DNA from 2 places in the Paenibacillus sp. YIM B09110 genome. Region 2 is predicted to be linked to the other one. Evidence: predicted binding sites of a transcription regulator. Region 2 holds the regulator's gene; the other holds the start of a gene.
What was found. Region 2 encodes CtsR, which represses protease genes until heat stress. Its sites were predicted from a motif close to ATGGTCAATAAAGGTCAAACA; they were not measured.
Positions count from the first base shown of each region.

Region 1: clpP (ATP-dependent Clp endopeptidase proteolytic subunit ClpP) is a predicted target of CtsR. The motif match lies at 12,572-12,592, and genes of this name have one in related genera.

Region 1 is NZ_JBANSP010000027.1:55,409-71,171, forward strand. It holds gene V8F51_RS26670 (cold-shock protein) at 1-164, opposite strand, end outside; gene rnr (ribonuclease R) at 433-3,324, opposite strand; gene secG (preprotein translocase subunit SecG) at 3,498-3,734, opposite strand; gene V8F51_RS26685 (sugar phosphate isomerase/epimerase family protein) at 3,833-4,624, opposite strand; gene eno (phosphopyruvate hydratase) at 4,777-6,069, opposite strand; gene gpmI (2,3-bisphosphoglycerate-independent phosphoglycerate mutase) at 6,117-7,655, opposite strand; gene tpiA (triose-phosphate isomerase) at 7,657-8,412, opposite strand; gene V8F51_RS26705 (phosphoglycerate kinase) at 8,439-9,623, opposite strand; gene gap (type I glyceraldehyde-3-phosphate dehydrogenase) at 9,830-10,834, opposite strand; gene V8F51_RS26715 (sugar-binding transcriptional regulator) at 10,936-11,973, opposite strand; tRNA gene V8F51_RS26720 (tRNA-Arg) at 12,208-12,282, shown strand; gene clpP (ATP-dependent Clp endopeptidase proteolytic subunit ClpP) at 12,669-13,253, shown strand; gene V8F51_RS26730 (HPr family phosphocarrier protein) at 13,479-13,748, opposite strand; gene whiA (DNA-binding protein WhiA) at 13,942-14,871, opposite strand; gene V8F51_RS26740 (gluconeogenesis factor YvcK family protein) at 14,878-15,763, opposite strand, start outside.
Region 2 is NZ_JBANSP010000023.1:13,710-29,472, forward strand. It holds gene V8F51_RS24820 (ABC transporter substrate-binding protein) at 176-1,090, shown strand; gene V8F51_RS24825 (FecCD family ABC transporter permease) at 1,087-2,085, shown strand; gene isdG (heme oxygenase) at 2,086-3,216, shown strand; gene isdC (heme uptake protein IsdC) at 3,436-4,464, shown strand; gene isdE (heme ABC transporter substrate-binding protein IsdE) at 4,518-5,465, shown strand; gene V8F51_RS24845 (FecCD family ABC transporter permease) at 5,479-6,519, shown strand; gene V8F51_RS24850 (response regulator transcription factor) at 6,565-7,239, shown strand; gene V8F51_RS24855 (sensor histidine kinase) at 7,239-8,618, shown strand; gene V8F51_RS24860 (CtsR family transcriptional regulator) at 8,887-9,348, shown strand; gene V8F51_RS24865 (UvrB/UvrC motif-containing protein) at 9,374-9,892, shown strand; gene V8F51_RS24870 (protein arginine kinase) at 9,939-11,024, shown strand; gene clpC (ATP-dependent protease ATP-binding subunit ClpC) at 11,021-13,480, shown strand; gene V8F51_RS24880 (DUF4179 domain-containing protein) at 13,678-15,039, opposite strand; gene V8F51_RS24885 (sigma-70 family RNA polymerase sigma factor) at 15,032-15,553, opposite strand.

The DNA.
Region 1 (15,763 bases), on a different contig from region 2:
TTGCCTTGAACAACGTTGAACTCAACGCGTTGGCCTTCTTCAAGAGTTTTGAAGCCTTCGCCAGTGATTGCGGAGAAGTGTACGAATACATCGTTGCCGCCTTCAACTTCGATGAAGCCAAAACCTTTCTCTGCGTTGAACCATTTAACTGTACCTTGTTGCATGTGTAAAACCTCCAAAAAAATAATATTAATATGCGCCTGGTTTGTCTTTAAACAAAAAATTCACACATTGGAAAGGGTTTCATGACTATAATGACACCCTTTTCAATATGTGAATTCAGGTTCATATCATCGATTGACTTGAGTATACTATTCCCACAATTAAAAAGCAAGCGACAAGCCCAAATATAAATATAATTTCCCAATTCGTCCAAAACGCGGCGCACCCGTTGGGCCTCCCGAACGAGTGCGCCGCTAACCCTTTTATCGCTTATTTACGCTTCTTCCGGACGAAGGCAGCTGTCGCGTTGCCGCCTCCCCCTCCACTCTTTTTCTTACGTTTCTTCTTGCCTTCGCCGCCGCCAGCATCAGGTCCTGGCTGACTGCCGCTCGAACGGTTGGCATTGTATACGCCGCCAGACGTCGTGTTCTTACGCTTACCGCCGCCCTGACCGCTGCTGCCGTTCCTGCTAAAACCAACCGAATGGCCGCCGCTTGATGATGAACCGCTGCGACCTCCCCGGATCGGCAAGCCCCACATATCGGTTTGCTGCTTTTTGCCGCCTTCAGCAGAATCGCCTCGTGATTGAGACTCCTGACGATCACCTGCAGATCCATCGGGGATCTTCCACGCTGCCCGCTGCTCCTCGCGTCCTGGCTCGTTACCCGCAGCACCCGCTCCTACAGCGCCTGCGCCGTTACCGCCGCGCCCGCGTCGCTTGCCGCCTTGGCCGCCGCCAGTCGCCACCCACGGGTTCCCCCCGTGGCCGCCAGTTCCAGCTCCGGCTTCGCCTCCGCGCCCCGCGCCGCTGCTTCCGCCGGCGCGACCACCGCGACCGCCCGCTCCGCCAGGCCGGTCACCGCCACGCCCGCGACCGCCCGCTCCGCCCGAGCGGTCACCGCCGCGGCCGCCCTCACCGCGGCTGCCATAGCCGCCGCGCTTCTTGCCGCCGCGCCCGCCGACGCCGAATCCCGCGTCGGCAATGCCCTTCATCGCACCGCTCCGCGGCTTCATATCGACGAGCTCAAAGTCGATCGTATGATCCGTCATGCTCACGCGTGCGATCCGGATCTTCACTTCATCGCCGATGCGATAGATTTTTGACGTACGCTCACCGATGAGAATCATATGCTGCTCGTGGAAGTGGTAATAATCATCCGTCAGATCGCTCAAGCGAATGAGACCCTCAACGGTGTTCTCCAGCTCGATGAACATGCCGAAGCTCGTTACGCTGCTAATGATACCTTCGAACTCTTCTCCTACTTTATCGAGCATCAGCTCGCATTTCTTAAGCTGCTCCGTGTCGCGCTCGGCATCGACCGCCACCCGCTCGCGCTCCGAAGAATGCTGCGCAACCTCCGGCATTCTAGCCGTCAGCGCTTCATGCCGCGCTTCCGTCAAATGTCCGCCGCCCTCAATCACCTCGCGAATGATACGGTGGATGACAAGATCGGGATAACGACGGATCGGAGACGTGAAGTGCGAGTAGAATTCAGCAGCGAGACCGAAGTGGCCAAGACTCTCCGCATCATACTTCGCCTGCTTCATGGAACGCAGCATCATCGTCGAGATGACCGTTGCTTCCTTCTTTCCTTGTATCTCCTCCAGCAACGTCTGCAGCGCGCGAGGATGAACGGAATTTCCTTTGCCCTTCACCACATAGCCGAAGTTCGACGCGAACTGCATGAACGTGAGCAGCTTCTCCTGATTCGGGTCTTCATGGATCCGATATAGGAACGGCACGCGCAGCCAGTGGAAATGCTCGGCCACTGTTTCGTTTGCTACAAGCATGAATTCCTCAATAATCTGCTCCGCTACCGAACGTTCGCGTTTAACGATGTCTACCGCCTTGCCCGTCTCATCGACGATAACCTTCGACTCCACGAAGTCGAAGTCGATTGCGCCGCGCTTCATCCGCTTCGAGCGAAGCCGCATCGCAAGCTGCTCCATTAGCGCGAACATGTCGAGCAGATCCGCATAACGTTCTTTGAGCTCCGTCTGCGGCTCTTCAACCGTCGCCGTTAGAAGCTTCTTCACATTCGTATACGTCATACGCTCTTTCGTGCGGATGACGCTCGTGAACACATCATGCCTTACACGCTTAAGCGTCTTCGCATCAAATTCCATTTCGCACGACAACGTCAGCCGATCGACCTTAGGATGCAGTGAGCATATGCCATTCGACAATCGATGCGGCAGCATCGGAATAACGCGGTCCACCAAATAAACGCTGCATCCGCGCCGATACGCTTCCTGATCCAGCTCAGACTTCTCCCGCACATAGTAACCGACATCGGCAATGTGCACGCCGAGCAGGAAATTGCCGTTCTCCAGCCGCTTCACATGTACCGCATCGTCCAAGTCCTTCGCATCTTCACCGTCAATCGTCACGATGACCTCGCCGCGAAGATCGCGTCTGCCCTGCTGAACGATCTCTTCCTCCGTAATCTCATCCGGAGCTGCGTCCGCTTCCGCCATCACCTCATCCGGGAAACCCTCCGGCAATTGATGCTTGCGAATAATCGACAAAATATCGACGCCCGGATCATCCTTATGTCCAAGCACTTCGACAATTTCTCCTTCGGCAGCGGAGCGACCTTCCGGATACGACACGATTCGCACGACGACCTTCTGTCCTGAGACCGCACCTTCAAATCCGCCCTTAGGAATAAAAATATCGCGATTAATCCGTTTGTCATCGGGAACAACGAACGCATACGACTCGTGATTCTCGAACGTGCCGACGATTTGCGTAACCGCACGCTGGACGACCCGAACGACCTCGCCCTCCATCCGTCCGCCGCCCTCGCTCTTCGACGTTATGCGGACAAGCAATATATCGCCGTTCATGGCGCTTTTCAAGTCATTGGCATGAATATAGACATCGGGGTGATCCTTCTCGTCGGGCAGCAGGAAGCCGAAGCCCTTTGCATGAGCCTGCAGCTTGCCGCGCAGCAGATTCATCCGCTCCGGTACGCCATACAGCTCATTGCGCGTCCGCACGATCTTCCCTTCATCCTCCAGCTGGTTGAGCAGCTTTAGAAATTGCTTGAATTCCTCTGCGCCTTCAATACCGAAGTGCTTCTCAAGCTCCTGATAGGTCATCGGCTTATAAGCCGTTTCCCTCATGAAATCAAGCAATTCCTGCTCGTAATTTGTCATTATCGCTATTTCTCCTCATACGCCTGCCGCAGTATTCTAGTATAATCTGCAACAGGTTGATAGATTATCATATACCATGTAGTATACACGAAATGGAAGCCATACATCCGCGACAATGAGCAGAAATACAAAAAAAGCAGGGATATCTCCCTGCTTTCCGCATGATCATTCAATTATTGTTGTACGAAGTAAGAAACGACCAATGCCAGGACAAAGAATCCAACTGCCAAAATGATCGTCAAGCGCTGCAAGAACAAATCCAGACCGCGCGCTTTTTGTTTACCGAACAAGTGCTCAGCTCCGCCCGTGATTGCTCCGGACAAGCCTGCGCTCTTACCCTTCTGAAGCAAAACAACGCCAATAAGGCCAAGTGCGAAAATGACAAGCACAATTTTCAAAGCGATTTCCATTTATTCCACCTCCAGCGTAGGTGCTCCGTAAAAAACACATAAGCTGATTTTATCATAGCTGGGCACAGATTACAATAGGACAACCAAGTACCCGCATACTAGACGTAACCCAATTTACGGAAATAATCAAAGTTTACCCGCGCGCTTTCAAGCGAATTCACCTCAAACTGCTCTTGCTCAACAAAAATATATGCAATACCAGCGCTGTCTGCCGTACGGATTAGCTTATCGTAACCAACCTTGCCTCGCCCAACCTCTATATCTTTGCGGCCATCCGTGAAGTCCTTCGCATGAATCAGTTTGATTCGATCTTTGAACTTGTGTATATAAAGATCTGGTTCATACCCGGCCATATGCACCCACCCAAGATCCAGCTCCAGCGTCATAAGTTCCTTCGGCATTTGCTCCATCAGATGCTCAAGCACGGTCTTGCCTTCAATCAGCTTGAATTCATCCTCATGATTGTGGAAGCCGTACTTCATCCCCATCTCCTTCACCTTCATTCCGCATTTGGTGAACACATCGACGAGATGCTTCACATCATCCATTAACGGCTCCTCCGGCAGCGGAGCCCACGGCGTGATGATAAAGTCGAAGCCCACTTCCTTCGCATACTCGAGCTGTGCCGAGAACTCCGAGAGCATGTTCGGCATATCGTAAAAGTTCAGCGGGATATGCGCCGATGGCGCCGACAGACCAAGAATCTTCAGCTTATTCTTCAGTTCCTTGGCCGGCACGTTAAAAAATCCGGTAAGCTCGACCGCCTTGTAGCCAATCTCCGCAACCTTCTCTAGCGTTCCAAGGAAATCAATTTCCGCCTCATCGCGCAGCGAATACATTTGCATGCCAATGATCGGCTTGTCCTGCACTCTCTCATGCTTCGTTCCCATCTCCAACACCTCTGCACATCAGCATATCAGTATGGGATTAGATTCCCCTTCTCGGACGCCGTTCATAACCTGCAACAACACTATCCACGCATAAAAAAAGAGACGGCACAAGGCCGTCCCCTATTACGCTTAAGAATCCAGCTTCAAGCGTCTTATTTGAAGTTTTTCAAGTTGTAGAATGCTGCTTTGCCGCCGTATTGAGCAGTCGAACCAAGTTGGTCCTCAATGCGAAGCAATTGGTTGTATTTCGCAACGCGGTCCGTACGGGACGGAGCGCCTGTTTTGATTTGGCCAGCGTTTGTAGCAACAGCGATGTCAGCGATTGTGCTGTCTTCGCTCTCACCGGAACGGTGGGAGATAACTGCAGTGTAACCAGCGCGTTTAGCCATTTCGATCGCGTCGAATGTTTCAGTAAGCGTACCGATTTGGTTAACTTTAACGAGGATCGAGTTGCCTACGCCTCTTTCGATACCGTCGGACAGACGCTCTGTGTTCGTTACGAACAAGTCATCGCCAACGAGTTGAACTTTGCTTCCAAGTTTCTCAGTAAGCAATTTCCAACCATCCCAGTCGTCTTCGGAGCAGCCGTCTTCGATCGATACGATCGGGTACTTTTCTACCCACGAAGCAAGCAGATCTACGAACTCAGCAGGCGAGAACGATTTGCCTTCGCCAGCAAGAACGTATTTGCCGTCTTTGAAGAATTCAGTCGAAGCAACGTCCATGCCGAGGAATACGTCAACTCCTGGCTTGTAGCCTGCGCGCTCGATAGCGGAGATGATTGTCGTGATTGCTTCTTCGTTCGAACCAAGGTTAGGAGCGAAGCCGCCTTCGTCGCCTACAGCTGTGTTAAGACCTTTGTCATGCAATACAGCTTTCAGGTTGTGGAAGATTTCAGCGCCGATACGAAGCGCTTCTTTGAAGCTTTCAGCACCGACAGGAAGAACCATGAATTCTTGAACGTCGATGTTGTTGTCAGCGTGCTCGCCGCCGTTGATGATGTTCATCATCGGTACAGGAAGCGTCTTAGCGTTGAATCCGCCAAGGTAAGTGTAAAGAGGTACATCAAGAGCGTCAGCTGCAGCGCGAGCTACTGCCATCGATACAGCAAGGATCGCGTTAGCGCCAAGCTTCGCTTTGTTAGGCGTACCGTCAAGTTGGATCATTTTACGGTCGATTGCTACTTGATCAAGTGCGTCAAGACCGATTACTTCAGGAGCGATAATGGTGTTCACGTTCTCAACAGCTTTCAGAACGCCTTTGCCGAGGAAACGGGATTTGTCGCCGTCGCGAAGCTCAACAGCTTCGTAAGCGCCAGTCGATGCGCCGGATGGCACGATCGCGCGGCCTTTGCCGCCGGACTCAAGGGATACTTCTACTTCAACAGTTGGGTTGCCGCGGGAGTCAAGAACTTCGCGTGCGTATACGTCAACGATAATAGACATGGATAAAACACTCCTTTTTATTTGTTAAATTTGATTGCCAGCAAGCATTACTTGTTGATTAAAGTCGAGCCCGTCATCTCAGCAGGCTGATTAAGCTCGCTCAGATCAAGGAACGTCGGCGCGATGTCGGCTAGAATGCCGCCATCACGAAGAGTTGCGCCCGCTTTCGTTACGATTAATGGAACTGGATTTGTCGTATGCGCCGTAAAAGGACGGCCATTCTCGTCGAATACCATATCCGCATTGCCATGGTCAGCCGTAATAATGCATACGCCGCCTTGCGCCAGCACAGCTTCTACGACTTTGCCCAGACATTCATCCGTCGCTTCTACCGCTTTGATCGTCGGCTCCAGCATGCCGGAGTGACCGACCATGTCGGGATTCGCGAAGTTCAGAATAATCGCATCGTGTTTACCGGATTCGATCTCGCGAACAGTCGATTCCGCAAGCTCGTAAGCGCTCATCTCAGGCTGCAGGTCATAAGTTGCGACCTTCGGCGAATTGATCAGCACGCGCGACTCGCCCGGAAGTTCCGCATCGCGTCCGCCGCTAAAGAAGAACGTGACATGCGGATATTTCTCGGTCTCAGCCGTACGAAGCTGCTTCTTGTTGTTCTGTGCGAGCACTTCGCCAAGCGTGTTGTCGAGGTTCTTCGGTGAATACGCAACGTAGCCGCCTACGGTTTCACTGAACAGCGTCAAGCAGACGAAGTATAGGTTAACCGGGTGGCTCTCGCCGCGCTCAAAGCCGCGGAAGTCCTCGTTCGTAAATACTTGCGACAATTGAATCGCGCGGTCAGGACGGAAGTTGAAGAATATGACAGCATCCTCGGACTCCACCAGACCGACCGGCTTATTGTCTTCGCCTACGATAACCGTTGGCATAACGAATTCATCATAAACCGATTTCTCATACGATTCAACTACCGCTTTGATCGGATCGGTATATTGAGGTCCGTCGCCGTATACCATAGCGCGGTAAGACTTCTCCGTACGCTCCCAACGCTTGTCGCGGTCCATCGCGTAGTAACGGCCTTGTACCGTCGCGATGCGGCCTACGCCAACCTCTTCGATCTTCGCTTGCAGGCGCTCCAGGTAACCCTTCGCGCTGTCCGGCGATACATCGCGTCCGTCGAGGAAAGCATGGATATAAACGTCTTCGAGTTCTTCCTTCTTCGCCAGCTCCAGCAGGGCGAACAAGTGCTCAATGTGGCTATGAACGCCGCCATCAGAGAGCAGACCGTAGAGATGAAGCTTCTTGCCGTTCTTTTTCACATGGTTTACAGCGCCGAGAATCGTTTCGTTTTCGAAAAACTCGCGGTCACGAATCGATTTGCTGATTCGCGTCAAATCCTGGTATACGATACGTCCAGCGCCGATGTTCAAGTGGCCAACTTCGGAGTTGCCCATTTGACCATCCGGCAAGCCTACCGCTTCACCGGAAGCCGTCAGCGTCGTGTGCGGATAAGTAGACCAGTAACGATCGTAGTTCGGCTTATTCGCTTGCGCAACCGCATTGCCGGTTACGTCGTCGCGAAGGCCGAAGCCGTCAAGAATAATTAATGCTACAGGTTTCGGAGCAGCCATATTACTTGGCCCCCTCGACCAAAGCGATATAAGAAGCAGGCTCAAGGCTTGCGCCGCCGACAAGCGCGCCGTCGATGTCTGTTTGGCCCATGTATTCAGCTACATTGTTCGGCTTCACGCTGCCGCCGTATTGGATGCGAACCGCATCAGCTGTCGCTTGGTCATACAGACCGGCAACTACGCCGCGGATGTATCCGATAACGTCTTGCGCATCTTCGGAAGTCGACGATTTGCCTGTTCCGATAGCCCAGATTGGCTCGTAAGCGATAACGACTTCAGCCGCTTGCGCAGCCGATAGACCTTGGAATGCCGCTTCCGTTTGCACTTTGCATACGTCTTTCGTTTGTCCAGCTTCACGCTCTTCGAGCTTCTCGCCTACGCAGACGATTGGCAGCAAGCCGTTCTTGAACGAAGCATGAACCTTCTTGTTCACGATCTCATCCGATTCCGCGAAGTAAGCGCGGCGCTCGGAGTGGCCGATAATAACGTATTTCACGCCAAGATCCTTCAGCATAACGCCGCTGATCTCGCCTGTGTATGCGCCATTGTCTTCGAAGTGAACGTTTTGCGCGCCGATTGCGATCGACGTGCCTTTCGCTGCTTCAACAAGGGCAGGAAGCGTCGTGAATGGTGCGCAGATTACGCTCTCCACGCCGTCTACTTCTGCTTTGCCTTTAATTTCGGAGAAAAAGGATACCGCTTCGGAAACGGTCTTGAACATTTTCCAGTTGCCCGCAATAATCGGTTTTCTGCTCATGCTAGTCCCTCCTAATGGGATTATTCTTATTTATCGTTAAGAGCTACAACGCCTGGGAGTACTTTGCCTTCCATGAACTCAAGGGAAGCGCCGCCGCCAGTCGAGATGAAGTCCATTTTGTCAGCCAGGTGGAATTTCTCAGCTGCTGCAGCCGAGTCGCCACCGCCGATAACTGTATAACCGGACGTTTCTGCACATGCGCGAGCTACTGCTTGCGTTCCGTGGGAGAAAGGCTCGATTTCGAATACGCCCATCGGTCCGTTCCATACAACGAGCTTGGAGTTTTTGATAACGTCCGCATACAGCTCGCGAGTCTTAGGTCCGATGTCGATGCCTTCCCATTCAGCAGGAATGCCGTCAACGTCAACGATTTTTGTGTTCGCGTTTGCGCTGAAGTCGTCTGTTACTACGATATCAACAGGGATCAGGAAGTTTTTGCCGAGTTTCTTCGCTTTTTCGATGAACTCAAGCGCTAGATCAAGCTTGCTGTTGTCCACGAGCGATTTGCCGATTTCATGGCCTTGCGCCTTGAAGAATGTGTAGGACAAGCCGCCGCCGATGATGATGTTGTCGGCAATTTCTAGCATTTTGTCGATAACCGCGATTTTGTCTTTTACTTTCGAACCGCCTACGATTGCTGTGAAAGGACGCTCAGGGTTGTTCAGCGCTTTGCCTAGAACATCAAGCTCTCTCTCCATTAGAAGACCGGATACGGCCGGCAACAAGTGTGCAATGCCTTCTGTCGAAGCATGTGCGCGGTGAGCTGCGCCGAATGCGTCGTTAACGAACAGGTCAGCAAGCTTAGCGAAAGCTTTCGCCAGTTCCGGATCGTTTTTCTCTTCGCCTTCGTAGAAGCGCACGTTCTCAAGGAGCAATACTTCGCCGTTGTTTAGAGCCGCTACTTGAGCTTCTACGGCTTCGCCGATAGCTTCGTTAGCTTTTGTCACCGGTTTGCCCAGAAGCTCTGCCAGACGCGCTGCGGAAGCCGTATGACGAAGCTCTTCTACGACTTGACCGTTCGGACGGCCAAGGTGGGACGCAAGAATAACTTTAGCGCCTTTGTCGATCAGGAAGTTGATTGTTGGAAGCGTCTCACGGATCCGTTTGTCATCCGTAATTTTTCCGTTCTCGAGCGGCACGTTGAAATCAACGCGTACAAATACCCGTTTGCCTGCCAGTTCAGCTACGTCGCGTACACTTTTCTTGTTCATCGATAGAACCCTCCTAAAATTTCTGTGGAATGCAATGGAGCAAAAATAGCATCGGAAGCATCGGCTTAAGTTAAGTATGAAAAAAGAAAAGAGCGTTCCTTCGTCAAGAAGAAACGCCCTTAAGGTCCAAGTCCCCAAAAGGGCGCGAACTTAAGAGCCGAAGCGCCCAGCAGTGCAGGGAGCCTCGGCCCGTTCGCCTTCTTTCCTTACAGACCTTTGCTTGCGATATAAGCAGCAAGATCAACTACGCGGTTCGAGTAGCCCCACTCGTTGTCATACCAGGAAATAACTTTAACCATGTTGCCTTCAACAACCATTGTCGACAGACCGTCGATTGTGGAGGAAGCAGGGTCACTATTGTAGTCGCTCGATACAAGCGGCAATTCGTTGTAGTTCAAGATGCCTTTCAAAGCGCCTTCGGAAGCATCTTTAAGTGCTGCGTTAACTTCTTCAACCGTAACGTTAACTTTCAGTTCTGCAACAAGGTCAGTAACCGAAACGTTAGGTGTAGGTACGCGCATAGCCATACCGTTCAATTTGCCTTTCAGCTCAGGCAATACAAGGGAAACAGCTTTTGCAGCGCCAGTCGACGAAGGAATGATGTTTTCTGCAGCAGCGCGAGCACGGCGCAGGTCTTTGTGTGGAACGTCAAGTACGGATTGGTCGTTAGTGTACGAGTGAATCGTAGTCATCATACCTTTAACGATACCGAATTTGTCGTTCAATACTTTTGCGAATGGAGCAAGACAGTTCGTTGTGCAAGAAGCGTTGGAGATAATTGTGTGCGCGGAAGCATCGTATTTATCTTCGTTAACGCCCATAACAACTGTGATGTCTTCGTTAGTAGCCGGAGCGGAGATGATAACTTTTTTAGCGCCGCCTTGAAGGTGAAGCTCAGCTTTTTCTTTAGCTGTGAAGATACCAGTCGATTCAACTACGATTTCAGCGCCTACGGAAGCCCAAGGAAGGTCAGCCGGGTTACGCTCAGCGAATACTTTGATTTCAACGCCGTTTACGATCAAAGCGCCTTCTTTAGCTTCTACTGTTGCGTCAAGAGTGCCGTGAGTCGTGTCATATTTAAGAAGGTGAGCCAGTGTGTTCGTGTCCGTAAGATCGTTCACTGCCACGATTTGTACATCAGGGTTGTTTAGTGCTGCGCGGAATACGTTACGGCCGATACGTCCAAAACCATTAATACCTACTTTAACCATTGTTAATTCCTCCTAAGCATTTTTGGGATAAGGCAATATATTTCAAGACGCATCGCCTGCAACAAGTTGCCCTGTCCGGCAATATCGTCATGACCACTTCTTTAATGTCCTTCTTGCTCGATTATGGCTACGATTTCCATCGCGGCTTCTTCGTCCGTCACCAATACGTCGTTATGACCGAACCGCATGACGGCTGCTATCGCTTCGCCTTTGCTCTTGCCCCCGGCGACGCCTATAACAACTTCAGTCTTTACAATATCCTCGAGCCGTAATCCTACCGTTTGCATTTTGTGCACCACAGCGCCATTCCGGTCAAAATAAAACCCGAACGACTCCGCCAGCGCGCCTTCTGCCGCCATCGCATCCACGACGTCCTTCTCCAGCCGTCTGCGCCTAGCCATCACCATCGCGTCCCCGATTCCGTGGACGACGATTCTAGCGCTTCGAATGACATCGACAATCTCGCGAATGTTAGGCTCTTGCATAATCGACGAGAATGCTTCTTCGCCCAAGTGATCCGGTACATGAAGCAAGCGGTACTGCGCCCCTGTGCGCTTCGCCATCGTCGAAGCAATCGTATTCGCCTGATAGTCGAGGCTCTCACCAAGTCCGCCCCTTGCAGGCACGAACCAATTGGTCTTGAGCGCGGTAGAGGTTGATAAATGATTCGCAACTTGGGCAATGGTTGTTCCGCCGGTTACAGCGACGACATCATTGGGCTGCATCACCTTGCGAAGCACCTGTGCGCTTGCACGGCCAAGCTCCCGCTTCGTCTGTGCCGAGCTCTCGGAATCCCCGGCTACAACAACAACTTGCGACAAGCCAAAGCGAGTGCGGATTCGATCTTCAAGCTCCGATAGACCGAACATCGTCTTATAGACCGGTTCGAGCCGCTCCAGAAGCTCTCTGCCTGCATCCGTAATTCGAATGCCACTCGAATGAACGTCGAGCAAGCCTTGCGCCTTCAGAAACTCAATCTCCGTTCGCAGCACGCGCTCCGTAAGCGATAGCGCTGTAGCCAGCGTGCGGCGTCCGATAAGCTCTGTCAGCATGACCTGGTGCAGAATCGAATACCTCTTTCTCATTACATCTAGAAGTTCAGGCACAAGCTGCTGCTGCAGTTCAATGATCTGACGCATCTTATCCTTCACTCCACCCGTTATATGAGACTTCAGCTTCATTCACCGGGACGCGAAACGTCCCTCTATAACATTTGTAGTCCCACCTCTTATATTATCGGAAATTGTTGCTCGCCGCAAGAGCATGAAATCGAATGAAAGCGATTACTGTCACGATTTTCACAAATTTAATTTACGAAAGCCGCTTGCTTTCTAATCGCTATTATCATATAATCACCCTTGCTACTGTTTTTTGCGCCCGTGGTCCAATGGATATGACGTAGGCCTCCGGAGCCTGAGATCTAGGTTCGATTCCTAGCGGGCGCGCCACTTACCTTTTTCTAAATCAACGACATAACGCATACCTATCAAGGCCATCCCGATTGTTGTTTCGGAATGGCCTTTTTTAATTATATTTGATGAAACCGAATCCAACTATGTAACGGAGGACCTTTCTCGCTCCGCCCTTTTGCCCATACAAACTTCGATCCGCTTTTACTCCTTCTCAAATTTTTCCCGCACTTATCTCCACTTAGTTTCCATGCATCCGACGTCCCACTTCCGCCAAAGCCCGATGTAGCGGCTACTTTCTGCTTGCCCAATCATTTGTCAGATAATTTGTCTGACTATCTTTGACTTTTGAGTTTCCATCCGTTATTATGAAAATACGATTTAACCATTTTCGTTCAGTTTGAAGGAGGGGGCTTACGTTGGATATGAATTTCGTTCCTATGGTTATTGAGCAAAGCAATCGCGGAGAGCGTGCGTATGATATTTACTCTCGCTTGTTGAAGGATCGTATTATTTTTCTTGGATCGGGTGTAAACGACGTGGTGGCTAATTCCATCATTGCGCAAATGCTGTTCCTTGCGGCGGATGATCCCGAGAAGGACATTTCTCTTTACATTAACAGCCCAGGCGGCTCCATTACGGCCGGTATGGCAATCTATGATACGATGCAATACATTAAGCCAGACGTATCGACTATCTGTGTCGGTATGGCAGCTTCGATGGGCGCGTTCCTGCTGACGGCAGGCGCGAAAGGCAAGCGTTACGCGCTTCCGAACAGCGAAGTCATGATTCACCAGCCGCTAGGCGGCGCAGAAGGACAAGCGAGCGACATCGAGATTCGCGCGCGCCGCATCATCAAGATGCGTGACCATCTCAACGGCATTCTTGCAGAGCGCAGCGGCCAACCGCTTAGCCGTATCGAGCAAGATACGGATCGCGACTACTTCATGAGCGCAGCGGAAGCGAAAGAGTACGGCCTTGTTGACAAAGTAATCGAGAAAATTGGATAAGTAGTACAAAGGCGATACAAGGGTTTCTTGCCCTCGTTATCGCCTTTTTTCTTATTCACTATCCACAAACCGTAACAAAAATGTATTTTATCCACATTCTTATTCACATTCTATACACAGTTATCCACAATTGGTCTAATAACTTGTCAATAACTCGCAGAAACGCAAAAAAGCCTACACCGATCCACTGATCGAGTGAGGCTTTTTTCATCGGTAACCAATGAATTATTGATTCTCAAGCTCCTCTTTGCTAACAAGAGCGACTAAAGCGTTTACAGCCTGCTCCGCGTCCGAACCTTCTGCACTTATGGATACTTCAGTGCCGGAGCTGATCGCTAGACTCATGATGCCCATAATCGATTTCGCATTAACTTTTTTGTCGTCTTTCTCTACAAATACCTCGGAGGAAAATTTGTTCGCTTCTTGTACGAATAACGCTGCAGGTCTTGCATGAAGCCCCGTCTTAAGACGAACGACAACCGGAAGCCTTGTCATGGAAACCATACCCCCTATATTATACTCTTCATAAGCGTCCAACGACCCGGCCAACAACAGTTGTGTGGACCCGGTGACGTCTAGCGCAGAAATATAAGCTTGTATAAGATTTATACTTATACTTCTTATCTTTGGTGATAAGTTCATTTTGCATTATTATAACATTATACCAGCGGTTGCACTAGGTGAAAAGCTAACTACCTCGTATTTTTTCCGCAAGTTCGTCGATTTTGCGCAATCGATGGTTAACCCCCGACTTACTTACCTTGCCTCTTAGCATTTCGCCGACCTCAGTCAGATTCATATCGGGATGCTGCAGCCTGATCTCGGCTACTTCTTTCAGCTTCTCAGGAAGACTGTCAAGGCCGACTTCCTTCTGCAGCAGCTTAATATTATCGATCTGGCGTACGGCTGCTCCAATTGTCTTATTTAGATTCGCCGTCTCGCAATTGACGATCCGATTGACGGAATTGCGCATGTCGCGCATAATTCGTACATCCTCGAATTTGAACAATGCCTGGTGTGCGCCGACAATGTTGAGAAGCTCGATGATTTTCTCGCCTTCCTTGATGTATAGAATGAAGCCTTTCTTCCGTTCAATACACCTGGCATTCAAATCGAACTTATTGGCAAGCTCCACAAGCGCATCGCAATGCTCCTCGTACATCGACGCTATTTCCAAATGATACGAAGAACCCTCGGGATTGTTGACCGAGCCTCCAGCCAGGAAAGCGCCCCGCAGATAAGACCGCTTGCAGCATGGCTTACGTATAATCTCCTTGTCGATGCCGTTAGAGAACATGAAACCCTCTGACACGATTCCGAGTTCACTTAGTATTTCCTGTACTCCCGAAGGAATCCGAACGATATACACATTATTTTTCTTCAGCCGCATTTTCTTACGCACGAGCAGCTCAACATGCATAACGTAATGTTTCTTAAGCAAGGAATAGATTCTTCTGGCGATGGCCGCATTTTCAGTCGAGATGTCGAGGACAACCTTGCGGCTGGATACGCTGACAGAGCCGTTCATCCGTAATAATGCAGACAGTTCTGCACGCTCACAGCAGCTATCGGCTTCAATAAGGGTCAGCTCTTTTTTTGTTTGTGCCGCAAAAGACATCGATTATCACCTCTTTCTAAGCATCCAGTTCTCTACCAGTTTATATATATGATGACTTAAACGTTCGGCATCATGCCTCAAAAAAGTTCGAAACAGCACAAGACGGTCCGCAATAACCTGATAACCGCGTCTCGTTACCTCATCTAGGTCGAGATGAACCGCTTTAGCACCCATCTCAGCATACTTGCTCTCGATCTGCGGCGGAATCTCTCCGTCATTCACAATGACATAATCGAACAGATGATGTCCAATATGCTTATGAACAGCTTCCAAATGGTCGCTGACGGAATAATCGTCCGTTTCCCCTGGCTGCGTCATCACATTACAGACAAACAGCTTAACAGCCGTTGAATTAACGATCGCTTCAGCCAGCTTCGGCACGAGCAGATTCGGAATAATACTCGTATACAAACTGCCTGGACCGACCAGGATGGCGTCAGCCTGTTCGATCGCCTCGACTGCCTCAGGCAGCGCCTCTACATCGCTTGGCTCAATGAATACCCGCCTAATCGCCTGACCCGCCTTCGGGATCATCGATTCCCCCGTTACGATCGAGCCGTCTGCCACCTCGGCCTTGAGCACGATCGCTTGATTGGCGGCGGGAAGCACCTGACCGCGAACGGCAAGGACGCGGCTAAGCTCACGCACACCCGATACAAAGTCGCCCGATATGTCCGTCATCGCCGCAAGCATCAGATTGCCGAGGCTGTGCCCGACTAGTCCTGTCCCGCTATTGAACCGATACTGCAACACTTCGGTGAGCAGCGGTTCCGCATCGGCAAGCGCCATAAGCACGTTACGTATATCTCCCGGGGGCGGGATTTGGAGCTCGTTGCGCAAAATGCCGGAGCTTCCTCCGTCGTCGGCAACCGTCACGATCGCCGTAATATCT
Region 2 (15,763 bases):
TAAAACTGTAATCTGGAATTCATGCTCCGTTCACAATGCGCAAGTAAAATCCTCGTGAAGCCATTAATGATAATCTCTCTCAATGTCGAGGGGAATCGGAGGGTCATGCATTTTGAAGTCGGCAACAAAAGAAAAGAATGCAACACTAAGGCATGCGGCGAAATGGAAGTTGCTGATGATCGGAGCTGCGGCAGCGTTAACCATTCTTTCAGGCTGCAGCGCAGGTGCAAAGAACGGCAGCGATTCAATAGGCAAGATCGTGCTGACGGACTTCGCAGACAGGAAAGTATCATTCTCGGAAGCTCCTAGCCGCATCGTCTCGCTTGGCAATGGGGAAGTCGATATTGTATATGCGCTGGGCGGCGCTGTAGTGGGCAGACCGGAGGATAACGATGGCCTCCTGAATGAGCAGGTCAAGGATGTGCCGATTGTCGGATCCGTCCATACGGTCGATCTGGAGAAGATCGCTTCGCTGGGACCCGATGTCGTATTAGGTAATTATCCCATTAATAACAACGATGTTCCTCTAATTGAGGGAATGGGATCTAAGATTGTTCTGACGGAAGCGAATTCGATTGAGGATATTAAGAAGCAAATCGAGCTATTCGGTAAGCTGCTAGAACGCGAAACGAAGGCGAAGGAGCTTCTAGCTAAGCTGGAAGATGAACTCGGAAGTTTGAAGAGCGTGCGGCACGAAGACGGCAGACGTGTGCTGATGGTATACGGAGCGCCGGGCACTTACCTCGCAGCCCTGCCGAGTTCGCTCGCTGGCAACTTGCTGGAGACAGCAGGCGGTTTGAATATGGCGGCTGAGTTCCCTCGTCTGCAGAACTATCCGCATTATGCGCAGTTAAATACGGAGCGCGTAGTTGAAGCGAATCCAGACGTCATCATGATCATGACGCATGGCAATTCTGAGGAAGTTCAGGAAGGTTTTGTCCGCGAGATGGAAGGCAATCCGGCTTGGAACTCGTTGTCCGCCGTTCGCGAGGGTCGCATCCATGTGCTCCCGGCTGAGCTGTTCGGCACGAATCCGGGTACCCGCGTAGCGGAAGCGGTTAAGCTGTTGACGGAGCTGCTGGAGCCATGAGCATGAAGGAGCGAAGGAATCGAAGACGGTGGCTTGGCATCGCGTCCGGACCGCTGCTCATCGTCTCGGCCATATATGGGATCGGCAGCGGTTCGGTGTCGATCTCGATTGCGGACATATGGCAAACGCTGTTCGGCGCAGGCGACACCGCGCACGAAGCGATTATTTGGAACCTGCGATTGCCGCGGGTACTGATCGGGTTGCTGGTAGGCGCATGCTTAGCCGCCTCGGGAGCGTTGCTTCAAGGAGTTATGCGCAATCCGCTTGCAGATCCCGGCATCGTCGGCGTATCCGCAGGCGGCGGCGTCGCGGCGGTAATTGCACTGGTGCTATTCCCTCAATTCGCTTACCTGTTGCCAGGTTTTGCTTTCGCAGGAGCGCTGCTCTCGTCCTTAATCATTTATTTGCTGGCTTGGGACGGCAGCAGCTCTCCGGTGAAGATCGTGCTGGCGGGCATTGCTGTGAATGCATTGCTAGGCGGTGTAATGAACGGGATCATGGTGCTGAACAGTGACCGGATTCAGAGTGTAATACCATGGCTGGCAGGAGGCTTGAGCGGCAGAAGCTGGCCTCATCTGCAATTCATGCTGCCGTATGCTGCAATCGGACTGCTTCTTGTTCCATTCGCCGCGAAGACGACGAACTTGCTCATGCTGGGCGATCAATCCGCTTCCTCACTCGGCCAGCATGTAGAGCGTCAGCGCTTCCTGATTGTCGTGCTTGCTTCGTTGTTAGCAGGAGCGGCAGTCAGCGTTGCAGGGCTGGTCGGATTTGTCGGGTTAATCGTACCTCATGCCGTACGCCTTCTGATCGGAGACGATTACCGATATTTGTTACCGTATTCGATCGTCGGCGGAGCCTCTCTTATGGTCATAGCCGATACAGCGGCGAGAAGCTGGTTTGATCCGATTGAACTGCCAGCAGGCATCTTGCTCGCATGCATTGGAGCACCATTTTTCCTAATGCTGCTGAAGAAGAGGAGGCTGATCCGCTAGATGTCGCTAGAGATAAGGGATTTAATCTACAAACAAGAACGATTCGAGCTTCATTCGATTACCGAGACGATACCGAAAGGGAAAATTACGGCGATCGTGGGGCGCAACGGCTCCGGCAAGTCGACACTGCTTCGTCTTCTCGCTAGAACGATCAAGCCTAATGGGGGAGACATTCAGTACGACGGGCGTCAAGGCGACGAATATTCTAGGAAAGCATTCGCTAGAATGGTTGCCGTGCTCGCGCAGGAGAAAAGCCACTTGCCGGACATGACCGTAAGAGAGCTTGTCGCTATGGGCCGCGCACCGCGCCAGTCGGCTTTTCGCAGCCGCTTGTCGCAGGAAGACGAGACTGCAGTAACCTGGGCGCTCACGACTGTCGGCATCAGCCACAACGAGGACCGAATGTTCCATACGTTATCCGGCGGCGAGCAGCAGAAAGCTAGAATCGCGATGGCTCTTGCCCAAGAGGCGGACATCCTGCTGCTTGACGAGCCGACGACATACCTGGATATGTCGCATCAGCTTGAGCTGATGGAGATGCTGCGGGCTTTGAACCGCAAGCTGGGACTGACGATCGTGATGGTGCTGCATGATTTGCAGCAGGCGGCGGCTTACGGCGATTATTTGATCGCGATGGAGGATGGCAGCGTAGCGGCAAGCGGGCCGCCAAAGTCAGTGATTGATGCACGTTTTATGTTAAGTGTGTTCGGAATAAGAGCCAAGGTGGATCTGCAAGGCACTTATCCTATTATTATGCCAATACCACAATCCGGGGAGGAAACGACAATGGTTATTGTAACGAATGTTTCGCAAATTACGAAGGGCAATGGAGTCAAGCTGATTGAGCGGTTTAACCGCATAGGCAAGGTAGAAGGGATGAAAGGATTTTTGGGTCTCGAAGTCATGCTGACTGAGAACACGAAAGAATACGACGAAGTCACGGTCAGCACGCGCTGGGAGAGCAAGGCAGACTTCCAAGCGTGGACGCGCAGCGAAGCTTTCCGCGAATCGCATTCCCACCGCGAGACGCCGGAATATATCATCAACAACAAAATTGCTTTCTACGATGTAAAAATCGTTCGAAATCCGCTTCCGGAAGCAGAAGCAGAGGCGGAAGTTCAAAGCGTATAACAGGACTGTGAACGGGCTTACAGGAGTCAGTCGATAACGGCTCCTGAAGCCCTTTTATATGGAATACAGTCAACAATAGTGCTTGAACCAGCCCGGAGACCAGTCCGATTTACAAATTAGTATTGACACAGAAAAGAAAAACTTGGTAGGATATTAATTGATAATAATTATCATTATCATATTATGGAGTTGTATGAACTGGAAAGGACGTGGAATTGCATGAATGCAAGAACGAAGATAAGCGGCCTACTCGCCGCATTATGGATAGTGTTGCTCTTATTGCCGGCGAACCTATATGCCGCAGGGGAGATTGCAGATGGAACCTATACAGCAGATTATCTCATTTTACAGGCGGAGAATGATTCGGTCTCCATGGCGAATGATTATTGGGAGAAGCCGGCTAAGGTGACGATTAAGGATGGTAAAGCGACAGTTCGCGTGACGATCAATCACAGCTTCTGGGTAACCGAATTCAAAGTACCGGGAAGCGGCGGAGGATATGTGGACACGAAGCTGATCAGCTCGAACAAAAAAGCAGATACGCGGTTGGTTGAGTTCACCGCTGATATTACAAAGCCGATAGTGTCCAAAATTCACGTGACGGTTGAAGATATCGATTACGACCATGATTATACGATTCGTTTCGTGTTCGATCAGGAGAGCTTTAAGCTTGTCAAAGGCGCTGAACCTGCGGCAACGGCGAAACCAACGGCGGAACCAACGGCGAAACCGACGACGGCACCGACCAGCTCGTCGACGGAGAAGCCTGCGGTGACCGGAGAGTCGGCAGCAGAGAAGCCTGAGCAAAGCAGCAAGCCTGAGAGTACAATTAAAGCTTCTGACCAATCAACAACGGTGCCGTCGGAGGCAGCCAAACCAAGCGAGACAGAAGGAACAGCGCCTTACTCCACGGCTGAGACAACTGCAAATGAGGCGGCTGTCTCGGCAGAGCCGTCTCCTGCCGAGGAGCAAGTTCCAGCGGATAAAGGCGATGGCGAAGCTGGCATTGGGGTCGAGAATACGACTAACGAAGCGGGAGAAGCAGAGTCGTCCGTTGACGGCGATGCTCAGTTGGCCGATGCATCCGCAGAAGAAGGCGAATCGGTGCAAGCACTTGCCGCCGGCGATGCGGCCAATGCGCCTGAAGCGGATAGCGGCAGCAAGAGCTTCAAATGGTGGACACCGCTTGGAGCGGTACTTATTTTGATTGTAGGTGCCATTTATATTTGGAGAAGGAAGGCTCATTGAGTAGGTAATAGGGAAATGGCCAAATAGGGCCCAGGAGGATTGGATCAATGGTAATTCAAGTAGGTAAGCTGGCGGCTCTAATCGCCCTCTGCTTGCTGGCATTGACGGGATGCGGTGATACGTCTGCTCCCGCGAACGGGAATTCGGCTCCTTCGCCTGTCGCAACGGAGAGCGTAACCGACGATGGAGGGGAGAAGCCGAAGGAGACGGCAGTATCGGAAGAGCATCGAATCGTCTCCACGACAGTCGCGATCACGCAAATTATGGATTTGCTTGAGATCGATCTCGTCGGCGTTCCAAAGAGCGTGAAGACGTTGCCCGAACGATATGATGAAGTGACAAAGGTCGGCAATCCCATGAGTCCGGACATGGAGCTCGTGAAATCGCTGAAGCCGACCGAAGTGTTGTCGGTGACGACGCTGCAATACGATCTGGAGCCCGTGTTCGAGAATGCCAACATCGATGCGACTTTCTTAGACTTGACCAGTCTGGAACGCATGCAGGCAGAGATATTGAAGCTAGGCGAGAAATACGGCAAGCAGGAGAAGGCGGCGGCCGTTGTGAGCGATTATAATTCGACGCTGGAGCAGATTCGTAAGGCAACGGAAGGGAAAGAAAAGCCGTCGGTGCTAATCTTGCTAGGGGTACCCGGAAGTTATTTGGTTGCGACGGAGCATTCCTATATCGGGGATTTGGTTCAACTGCTAGGCGGAGTCAATATCGCGCAAGGCGAGAAGGTCGAGTTTCTTGCATCGAATACGGAGCATCTGCAACAGGCGAATCCGGACGTTATTTTGCGCGCGGCTCACGGAATGCCGGAGGAAGTCGTTAAGATGTTCGATGAGGAATTCAAGAAAAACGATATTTGGCATCACTTCAAGGCGGTTCAGACGGGACGCGTCTACGATCTGGAGGAACGACTGTTCGGAACGACGGGCAACCTGGCCGTAGGGGAAGCATTGGAAGCGCTGCTCCCGATGCTTTACCCTGATCAGCCGTAAAGGAATGTGAACGATGAAGATAGCGAATATAGAAGCGAAAAAAAACGCGACCGAGCAAGGCAGGAGAAGAGCGAAAGCGAAACCGTACGGTACGCTCATCATCGTCGCCTTCTTGCTCATTGGTCTGGCCTTGTATTCTGCGATGACTGGCAGCATCAAGGTGTCGTTCGGCGAATTGATCAGCGGTTTGATTCATGGCATGAACGAGCGCGTTGAGATTATTAAGGATTTGCGCTTTCCTCGCATTCTTGTCTCCATGCTGTCCGGCGCGGCTCTTGCTGTATCCGGAGCGCTGTTGCAGGCCGTGATGAAAAACGCGCTCGCCGAACCCGGTATTATCGGTATTTCCTCCGGAGCGGGACTCGTATCGATTACGGTCGTGACGGTATTCCCGATGCTCTACTTCTGGTCGCCGCTGTTTTCCGTTCTGGGCGGCGCGCTGGCCTGCTATCTGGTGTATTCGCTCTCTTGGCGTACCGGTTTGAATCCGCTCCGGCTTATTCTAGTGGGCATCGCTATCAATGCGACATTTACCGGGCTCGGGCAATCTTTTAATTATCGCGGGAGTTATGCGGTAACAAGCGTCAACCAAGCGATATCTTCTATTTTCACGATGAAAATATGGGAGGATGTCCATATTCTCGGTCTATTCGGCGGGATTGGATTGCTCCTCGCTTTGACGCTGGGGGGCTGGTGCAACATGCTGTCCTTCAACGACGAGACGGCGCGCAATCTTGGCCTTCGCGTCGTGCGCGTCAGACTGCTCATCTCGGCGGTCGCTGTATTGCTGGCTTCTGTTGCAACCGCGATTGGGGGACTGATCATGTTCGTTGGTTTGCTGGTTCCGCATATCGGCCGAGTGCTGGTCGGTTCGAACTATAAGCTGCTCATTCCATTCTCAGCACTCGGGGGTGCACTGCTTGTCCTTGCAGCGGATACGATCGGAAGGACAGTGCTGGCTCCTGCGGAAATACCGGCTTCTATTATAATGGCGGTGATCGGCGGTCCGTTTCTCATCATTATGCTGAAGAGAAGCGACAAGCTCTACAAATAGGCAGCAAGTTAGGGAAGTCCTTCAAAAAGGAGGTTTGGAACACGCATGAAGCAATTGCTTATTACGGACGACGACTACAATAGCCGTTCTTTGCTTGGCCACTACATGACCAAAGAAGGTTTCCGGGTGCTAGAGGCGCAAAATGGCCGAGAAGCGATGCACGTGCTCGAGAATCAGACGGTAGACCTAGTTATCATGGATATTATGATGCCGGAAGTGGATGGTCTCACGCTCTGTGAATATACGAGAAAAAACTTTGATATTCCTATTATCATTTTATCCGCCCGAGACCAGCTTAGCGACAAGGAACTAGGCTACTTAAGCGGAACGGATGACTATGTGACGAAGCCATTCGAGCTTCCGGAGCTGTTGTTCCGGGTCAAAGCATTGTTTCGACGCTATTCCTTCGCCTCCAGCGACAAGATCAGACTTCACCGACTCGTCATCGATCGCAAAAATTATGAGGTCATTGACGGCGACGAGGTACTGCTGCTCCCGCTGAAGGAGTTCGAGCTGCTGGCACAGCTGGCGGAATATCCCGGCAGGGTTTTCTCTCGGGATGAGCTGATCCATCTCATTTGGGGCTCCGATTACGGCGGCGATGAACGGACGGTAGACGTACATATCAAGCGGCTGCGCAAACGGTTCTCGGAAGTCGGGAGCAGCTTTAACATCCATACGATAAGAGGCGTCGGCTATAAGCTTGAGGTGCAGGCGTGATGCGTTCGCTTTATTTTCGCGTATTCCTGATTACGCTTTATACGATTCTAATCAGCAGCTTCCTCGGCTTCTTTATTGCCAACGTGTATTATCATTGGTCTCTTAAGCCCTATCAGGATGAGAAGCTGTTCGGCACGGTCAGTCAATTGAAGGCTCTTATCGAGCAGCATCCAGAGGCTATGGGCGATGCGCTAAGCATGTCTGCCGCGTTAGGATACCAGCTCTATGTCTATGATGAAGCGGGAAACGATCTGTTTTACGGGAGACATTTCTCGAGAAAGGATCTTCCGGGTGACGTCAAGATGCGCGTACTTGACGGAGCGGAGTTCCACGGTATCGCAAATTTTCCGAACAAGGCGTTCGCTTCAGGTTACTTTGACAATCGACTCAGCAATACGGTGGGCGTACACGTATCGGCGGGAGCTGAGAGATACGCTCTTTTCCTGCGCCACGACAGCAACGTGCAATTTGACGAGCTTCGCACGTTCTTTCTATTTATGTTCGTGCTGACGGTCGTGTTCAGCGTGCCCTACTTCATGGTTAGCACACGTTATCTAGTGCAGCCGATCGTACAGCTCAAGGAAGCGACGAAACGGCTCGCGCAAGGGCAATATAAGCTCCGCTTGCCAACCAAGCGGAAGGACGAGATCGGGCAATTGGCGAACCATTTTCAAATCATGAGTCTGGAGCTTGAACGCGCCGACCTTCGCACGAAGGAGTTCGTCGCGAACGTCTCGCATGAAATCCATTCGCCGCTCGCTTCGATTCAAGGTTATGCCGATTCATTGCTCAGCGAAGAGATGGAACCTGCCAGCGTTCGGGGGCATGCCGCTATTATCGGTCAAGAGACGCGGCATCTTGCAACATTAAGCAGACAGCTCCTGCTGCTCTCAACACTGGATCATTCCGAGCAGACAACGGAGAAGGGAAGGTTCCCGCTAAAGCCTCAACTGCGGCAGACGCTTCAATTGCTGGAGTGGCAGTTGGCGGAGAAGGAAATTGCGGTGCGGCTGCTGGTGTCCTCTGGCCTGCACGTATACGGAGACGAAGTGCTGCTTATGCAGGTATGGTCGAACCTGCTCTCCAATGCGGTCAAATACATTCCGGCGGGTCGCTCCATTCAAGTTCAGGCTTTTGTCGAGGAAGGCGGTTGCGTCATCCGCATAGCCGATACGGGCGACGGCATACCGGAGGAGCAATTGCCGTATGTTTATGACCGCTTTTACCGGGGAGACAAAGCGAGGGAGCGGAAGTCGGGCAGTACTGGACTAGGCCTATCCATTGTGCAGCGCATTGTGATTCTGCATGGCGGAACGATCGCCGTGGAGAGCAGGGCGGGGGAAGGAACGACATTTACGGTGAGATTGCCGGTTGAATAAGCTTTGATTGTGGGGCGGGTCGCCCTGAATAGGTATAAATAATGCCGGAGCGCACCAAGCTAGATACTAGCGGTGCGCTTCGGTTTTTCGTTGAAATATAGAACCGAATCTAAGGTCAAATCGAATCGTCAGAAAATTTAAACTTTGTGACTTGACCCGAGGAATATTTTGAGTATAATGAAGTTAAAGTCAAAGAAAGTCAAAGTCAATAAACCGTTACGACGGCCATGACAAGCTCCTTTGGCCATGCGTTAGGGAGGTTGGTATTTTGAGAAATATTTCCGATCTCATCGAACAGTATTTGAAGCATATGCTGGACGATAGCGCCGGCGGCGCTGTCGAGATTCAACGAAATGACCTCGCTGACAAGTTTTCTTGCGTTCCATCGCAGATCAATTATGTGATTAGTACCCGGTTCACGCTGGAGAAAGGATACATGGTTGAAAGCAAGCGCGGAGGCGGAGGCTATATCCGAATCCAACGGGTTGATCTTCCGGCACTTAATTCGATTCAGCTCCATTTCGAACAAACGATTGGCGACTGTGTCGACCAGAGTGCGGCGGAAGGCATTATTTATCAGCTTGAGGAAGCAAGACTGGTGACGAGGCGCGAAGCTAATTTACTCCGGGCCGCGGTGCAAAGGGAAACCATCGCACTCAAACTGCCGCAGAGGGATGAAATCCGGGCAAGGCTGCTGAAGTCGATGCTCATTTCATTATTAGTCAAGTAGCGCGTACCGGGAGGAGGGATCAGGCTTGATTTGCCAGGAATGCGGTAAGAGGCCGGCTACACTTCATTTTACAAAAATCATCAACGGCGAGAAGACGGAGTTTCACATTTGCGAAAGCTGCGCGAGAGAGAAGGGCGAAGGCATACCGGGCTCACCGAATAGCTTCTCGATTCATAGCCTACTGTCAGGCCTTCTTGATTTCGAATCGACTGGCGGTCACAACTTCGCAAATCAGCAGCATGCGATTCGATGTGAGGAATGCGGTCTTACGTATACGCAGTTCAGCAAGATCGGAAGATTCGGTTGCAGCGCCTGCTACCAGCAGTTCGCAGATAAGCTTGATCCATTGCTGAAGCGGGTACATGGCAGTACGGTCCATATGGGGAAAATTCCAAAGCGTTCAGGCGGTCAAATTCAGTGCAAGCGGGAGATCGAACAGCTTCGGCGCGATCTGCAGGCGCAGATTGAGCAAGAGGAGTTCGAAAGCGCAGCGAAGCTGCGTGACCGCATTCGCGAGCTGGAACGCAAGATAGCGGAGCTATAGACGCTGTACGCACGCTGCAAGCTGGCATGGAAGGAGGAAAGCTCTCTTGACGAAGCATCGATTCACGCAAGATGCATTAAGCGATTGGATGAAGAGCGGTGGCCCCGAAACCGAGGTCGTCATCAGCAGCAGAGTCCGAGTCGCCCGCAACTTGCGACATCATCCATTCCCGATGCTGGCCACGAACCAGCAATCGAAGGAAGTGATGGAGCAGCTCACCGAGGTAGGCGAATCCGGCAAGTTAAGCGATATAGGGCAATTCGAGACGGTATTGTTATCCGATCTTAGCGAGCTCGATAAGCGGGTACTTGTGGAGAAGCATCTCATTAGCCCGAATTTGGCCAATGAGTCGCGAGGCGGAGCTGTCTTACTCAATTATGATGAATCAGTCAGCATAATGATTAACGAAGAAGATCATTTGCGCATCCAATGTTTATATCCAGGTTTCCAAATCCAGGAGGCATGGGCATTGGCCAGCGGAATTGACGATATTTTTGAAGCGGAGGCGGATTACGCCTTCGATGAGAAACGCGGTTACTTAACGTCTTGTCCGACGAATGTCGGAACGGGCATACGGGCGTCGGTCATGATGCATTTGCCGGCACTGGTGCTGACTCAGCAGATTAACCGTATTTTATCAGCGGTAACGCAGGTCGGCTTGGCCGTTAGAGGATTGTACGGCGAGGGCAGCGAAGCGCTTGGTAATTTGTTTCAAATCTCGAACCAAATTACGCTCGGACAATCGGAGAGCGAGATTATTGATAACTTGCATGGCGTAGCCAAGCAGATCATCGAGCATGAGAAGGCGGCGCGCAGGCGGCTTCTCGAGGAATCAAAACTTCGCATCCAGGATCGAGTAAGCCGTTCTTACGGCATCTTATCCCATGCTGCGATTATGGATTCCAAGGAAGCGGCACAGCGGCTGTCGGATGTGAGGCTTGGCGCAGATCTCGGATTATTGCCGAGCGTTACGCCGCAAGTATTAAATGAATTATTAGTTATGACTCAGCCTGGATTCCTTCAACAAACTTTCAATGAGAAGATGAATCCGGAGCAGAGGGATTACAGGAGAGCAGAACTCATACGCAAGCAATTGCGTGGGGAAACCGAGCATGGGGGTGCGTGGATATGATGTTTGGACGGTTTACGGAACGAGCGCAGAAGGTGCTCGCATTGGCGCAAGAGGAAGCAGTGCGGCTTGGACATAACAATATCGGCACGGAGCATATTTTACTCGGTCTTATCCGCGAAGGGGAAGGCATTGCGGCTAAGGCGCTGATTGGGCTGGGACTTGGACTTGAGAAAATTCAAGACGAGGTAGAAGCATTGATCGGACGCGGCCAAGAGCAGCCTAATAATATTGCTTATACACCGCGTGCTAAGAAAGTGATCGAACTGTCGATGGACGAAGCGAGAAAGCTTGGCCACACGTACGTGGGTACGGAGCATATCCTGCTCGGTCTCATTCGTGAAGGGGAAGGCGTAGCGGCTCGCGTGCTTAATAATCTGGGTATTAGTCTGAACAAAGCGCGTCAACAAGTGCTGCAGTTGCTTGGAAGCAGCGAAGCAGTATCGAGTAACCACGGTTCGCCTGCTAACGTAAGCACACCGACGCTTGACGGTCTTGCTAGAGACCTTACTGCCTATGCGAAGGAAGGCAACCTTGATCCGGTTATCGGACGAAGCAAAGAAATCGAGCGCGTCATTCAAGTGCTCAGCCGCCGTACGAAAAATAATCCGGTCCTCATCGGTGAGCCAGGTGTTGGTAAGACGGCGATTGCCGAGGGGCTTGCTCAGAAGATCATCGCGAACGAAATTCCGGAAACGTTGCGCGACAAGCGTGTTATGACGCTTGATATGGGCTCCGTTGTTGCTGGAACGAAATATCGCGGCGAGTTCGAGGATCGCTTGAAAAAGATCATGGACGAAATTCGCCAAGCCGGCAATATCATCCTGTTCATCGATGAGCTGCACACGCTAATCGGCGCGGGCGGCGCGGAAGGCGCGATCGATGCCTCCAACATCCTGAAGCCGGCGCTTGCGCGCGGCGAGCTGCAATGCATCGGGGCTACGACGCTTGATGAGTATCGCAAATACATCGAGAAGGATGCAGCGCTTGAACGCCGCTTCCAACCGATTACAGTCGATCAACCGTCGCCGGAAGAGGCGATTCAAATTCTTCACGGACTGCGTGATCGTTACGAGGCGCATCACCGCGTGAAAATTACGGACGAAGCGATCGTTCAAGCGGTTAAGCTGTCGGACCGCTATATCACGGACCGCTTCCTGCCGGACAAAGCCATTGACCTCATTGACGAAGCAAGCTCCAAAGTAAGGCTGAATTCTTACACGGTACCGCCGAATTTGAAGCAGCTTGAGAACCGTCTTGAAGATATTCGCAAGGAGAAGGATGCAGCCGTTCAAAGTCAAGAGTTCGAGAAAGCGGCAGCGCTTCGCGATACGGAACAGAAGATTCGCGAAGAGCTAGACGTAACGAAGAACCAATGGAAAGAGAAACAAGGCCGCACCGATTCCGAGGTAACGCCGGAAGATATCGCTCAGATCGTAGCAAGCTGGACCGGCATTCCGGTCAACAAGCTGGCTGAAGAAGAGACCGAGCGTCTGCTGAAAATGGAATCGATCCTTCATGACCGTGTTATCGGTCAAGAGGAAGCCGTTAAGTCGGTATCCCGCGCGATCCGTCGTGCTCGCGCAGGTCTGAAGGATCCGAAACGTCCGATCGGCTCATTCATCTTCCTAGGACCTACTGGGGTAGGTAAGACGGAGCTGGCGCGCGCGCTTGCAGAAGCGATGTTCGGCGACGAAAATGCGGTTATCCGCATTGATATGTCGGAATACATGGAGAAGCATTCGACTTCAAGACTCGTCGGGGCGCCTCCAGGATATGTCGGCTATGAAGAGGGCGGTCAGCTCACAGAGAAGGTTCGCCGCAAGCCGTATTCGGTTGTCTTGCTTGACGAGATCGAGAAAGCACATCCGGAAGTATTCAACATCTTGCTTCAAGTGCTTGAGGATGGTCGTCTGACCGACTCCAAGGGCCGCGTCGTTGACTTCCGCAACACGCTCATTATTATGACGTCCAACGTCGGCGCTGACCAAATCAAACGCAATTCCTCGCTTGGCTTCACTGCCGTGCAGGATGCGGGCAGAGACTTCACAATAATGAAAGACAAAGTAATGGCTGAGCTTAAGAAAAGCTTCCGTCCGGAGTTCTTGAACCGGATCGACGAGAGCATCGTGTTCCACTCGCTGGGCGAGGAGCATATCGCTCAGATCGTAACGCTCATGTCCGACGAGCTTCGCAAGCGTCTGCGCGAGCAAGAGGTCGACTTCGTCTTGACCGACAACGCGAAAGCATTCCTTGCGAAGGAAGGCTATGATCCGCAATACGGTGCGCGTCCGCTGCGCCGTGCGATTCAGAAGCATATCGAGGACCGTCTCTCCGAGGATCTGCTCATGGGCAATATTCAAAAGGGCGATTCGTTCACGATCGACGAGAAGGACGGCGCGCTGACTGTAACGAAAGCAGCCGTAGCGCCTGCTCCCGAAGAGCCGGCTACGAAATAAAGCACGAAGAGGTTGAGGGCCAAGTCCCTCAACCTCTTTTTATTTTGTAATTCATGCGGGATTTCGGCATTATATCTCCAGCTTCATCCTCTTTTCATATCCACATTCCTTGCAAACATTCATCCACATGTGGATATCTATCAGGACGAAAATCAAAATCGAACTTATGCACAATCAGTAATGCTGTGGATGAAGCGTTACTTTAACGGAATCTTAACAGCTAGATCTTCCCGAATGTCGGGGGCAGACAGTTTCCACCCAGCGAGATAAAGTGATTTGCCCTTTATTTCGTCCAGCGGCAGCGGCGCATACACTTGCGTGAATGAATAAGTGCTGCGGTCTACGAGCCTTGTGCTTTCAAGCAGTGATATTGGTTGTTTGTAATTGTCCTCCAGCCAGAAGCTGCTTGCTTGAGCGAACGGATCTGAACCTTCTACCTTGTAATGCAAAACCGTTTTGTCAGGCTGAAACTCGATTTGCGTAACGGTTATTGAGCCGATATCCCCTTGCGAGAGAGTGATTGGCAGCTGTTGCAGCGGATTGAATGTGATTTGACTGCGTTCCAACTGTTTGCCGGAAGTATCCAGATTATATGGCTGAATAATGAAATAGTCCGGTATCGCTTCGATAGGGGCAAAACGTATCCGATACTCTGACTTGTATCGATTCTTATCATCAGACTGGAGGTTATCGCCTCTGTATCCGAAAGATTGAAGCTGCCGCCCTTTATCGTCGTAGATGAAGAAGCCTAATTCCTCTGCGGTCTCTTTCCCATCTAGCTCCACGTTAATTGCCGTAACGGCTGGCGTCATTGTCACTTTTTTGACCGATAATGTGGTCTCTCCCGAAGTTGCACTCGGCGGCAATTCCTCGAATGAGTGTACCGATATGCCCTCAGTAAGCTTGCTGACAGGAAGTTGGAATTTCCAAGAGCCTTTCGTCGTCTGCCAGCCTGTTTCGTTCGAATATTGCTGGATGCTGTTTAGTTTCAACGTAAGCTTGAATTGATCGGGAAGAGTGCCGTCCGCTTCATAATCCATGTAGCCTGTGTATTGGTTATGTCCTATTTTTGAAGAGCTGCTGCTGCTGAGCAGTGTTTCTATCGGTTCGCCGTTAATGAGCATATCCGCATCGAGAGACGATACAAAATGGTCTGCTTCAACCGTGTACCCGATCGCTAACCGAATGCCGTCATATAACACCTCAGTAACCGTCATACGGATCCCTTGATCTTCTGCAGCTTGATTCAACTTTGTTGCTAAACCTTTCTGTCCGGATAACTGCAAGCCGGCATCGCCGATCATCTCAAAAACCGACCCTATCAGCGGAGTATTTGTTAATGCCTTGGCGATAGTCGGAGAGACGAAGGAAGAACCGACAAGCAGCGCAAGGGATGCAGCGGCTGCCGTAACGCCAATGGCTGCTTTTCGGGAAACACGCTTCCGTTTTTTTACCGATAATAAAGTTTGATCCACACGCGAGCTAACAACCTCTGGAACTGCTTGAGTAGACTCTTTCAATACTCGATTTATTTCAAAATCAAGCTCATAATCATTCACTTGTCATGCTCCTCTCTTGTCTTAAGTAACGAGAAAGCTTCTCCCGAGCGCGAAATAAACGGGATTTGATGGTGCCTTCAGGCAAATCGAGCAATGATGCTATTTCTTTAAGCGGCAGATCCTCCAAATAAAACAGAGTGACGACAATTCGGAGCTCGTCCTCCAGTGCATGTACGGCTTCGTTAAGCCCGTTATGCTGAGGGTCGTGGCTGTAAGAGCCGCGGTCGGAAATGTCGGCAATCGGTATGACTTGACTGCGATGCTTCAGCATGCGATTGCATTCATTGATCAAGATACGCAGCAGCCAGGTTTTAAAATATTGGGGTTCGCGCAGAGTATGAATGGACTGAAAAGCTTTCATAATCGTTTCTTGCAAAGCATCAGCGCATTCCGAATCGGTCTTCAGATACGATTTGGCCAGACGGTACATCGACGGTTCGCACGCTTTAATAATGCGGACAAAGGCGTCGTGATGGCCTCTCGCAGCAAGAAGGATATCATCCTGCAGAATCATAGTTGGCTTACTCCTTTCGTTTAAATTCTATTGATTAGATAAATGGGGGCACCAAAAGGTTCACGCATGGAAAAATTGGAATTGCATATGGTTAAGATACCCTAATCCTCAGTTCCATTCGTAAACTTAATCAGTAGGAGAATGAACTTCGCAATTTGTTGACAATGAGAATCATTATCGTATAATAGATAGATAAGGTTACTTGCAGAT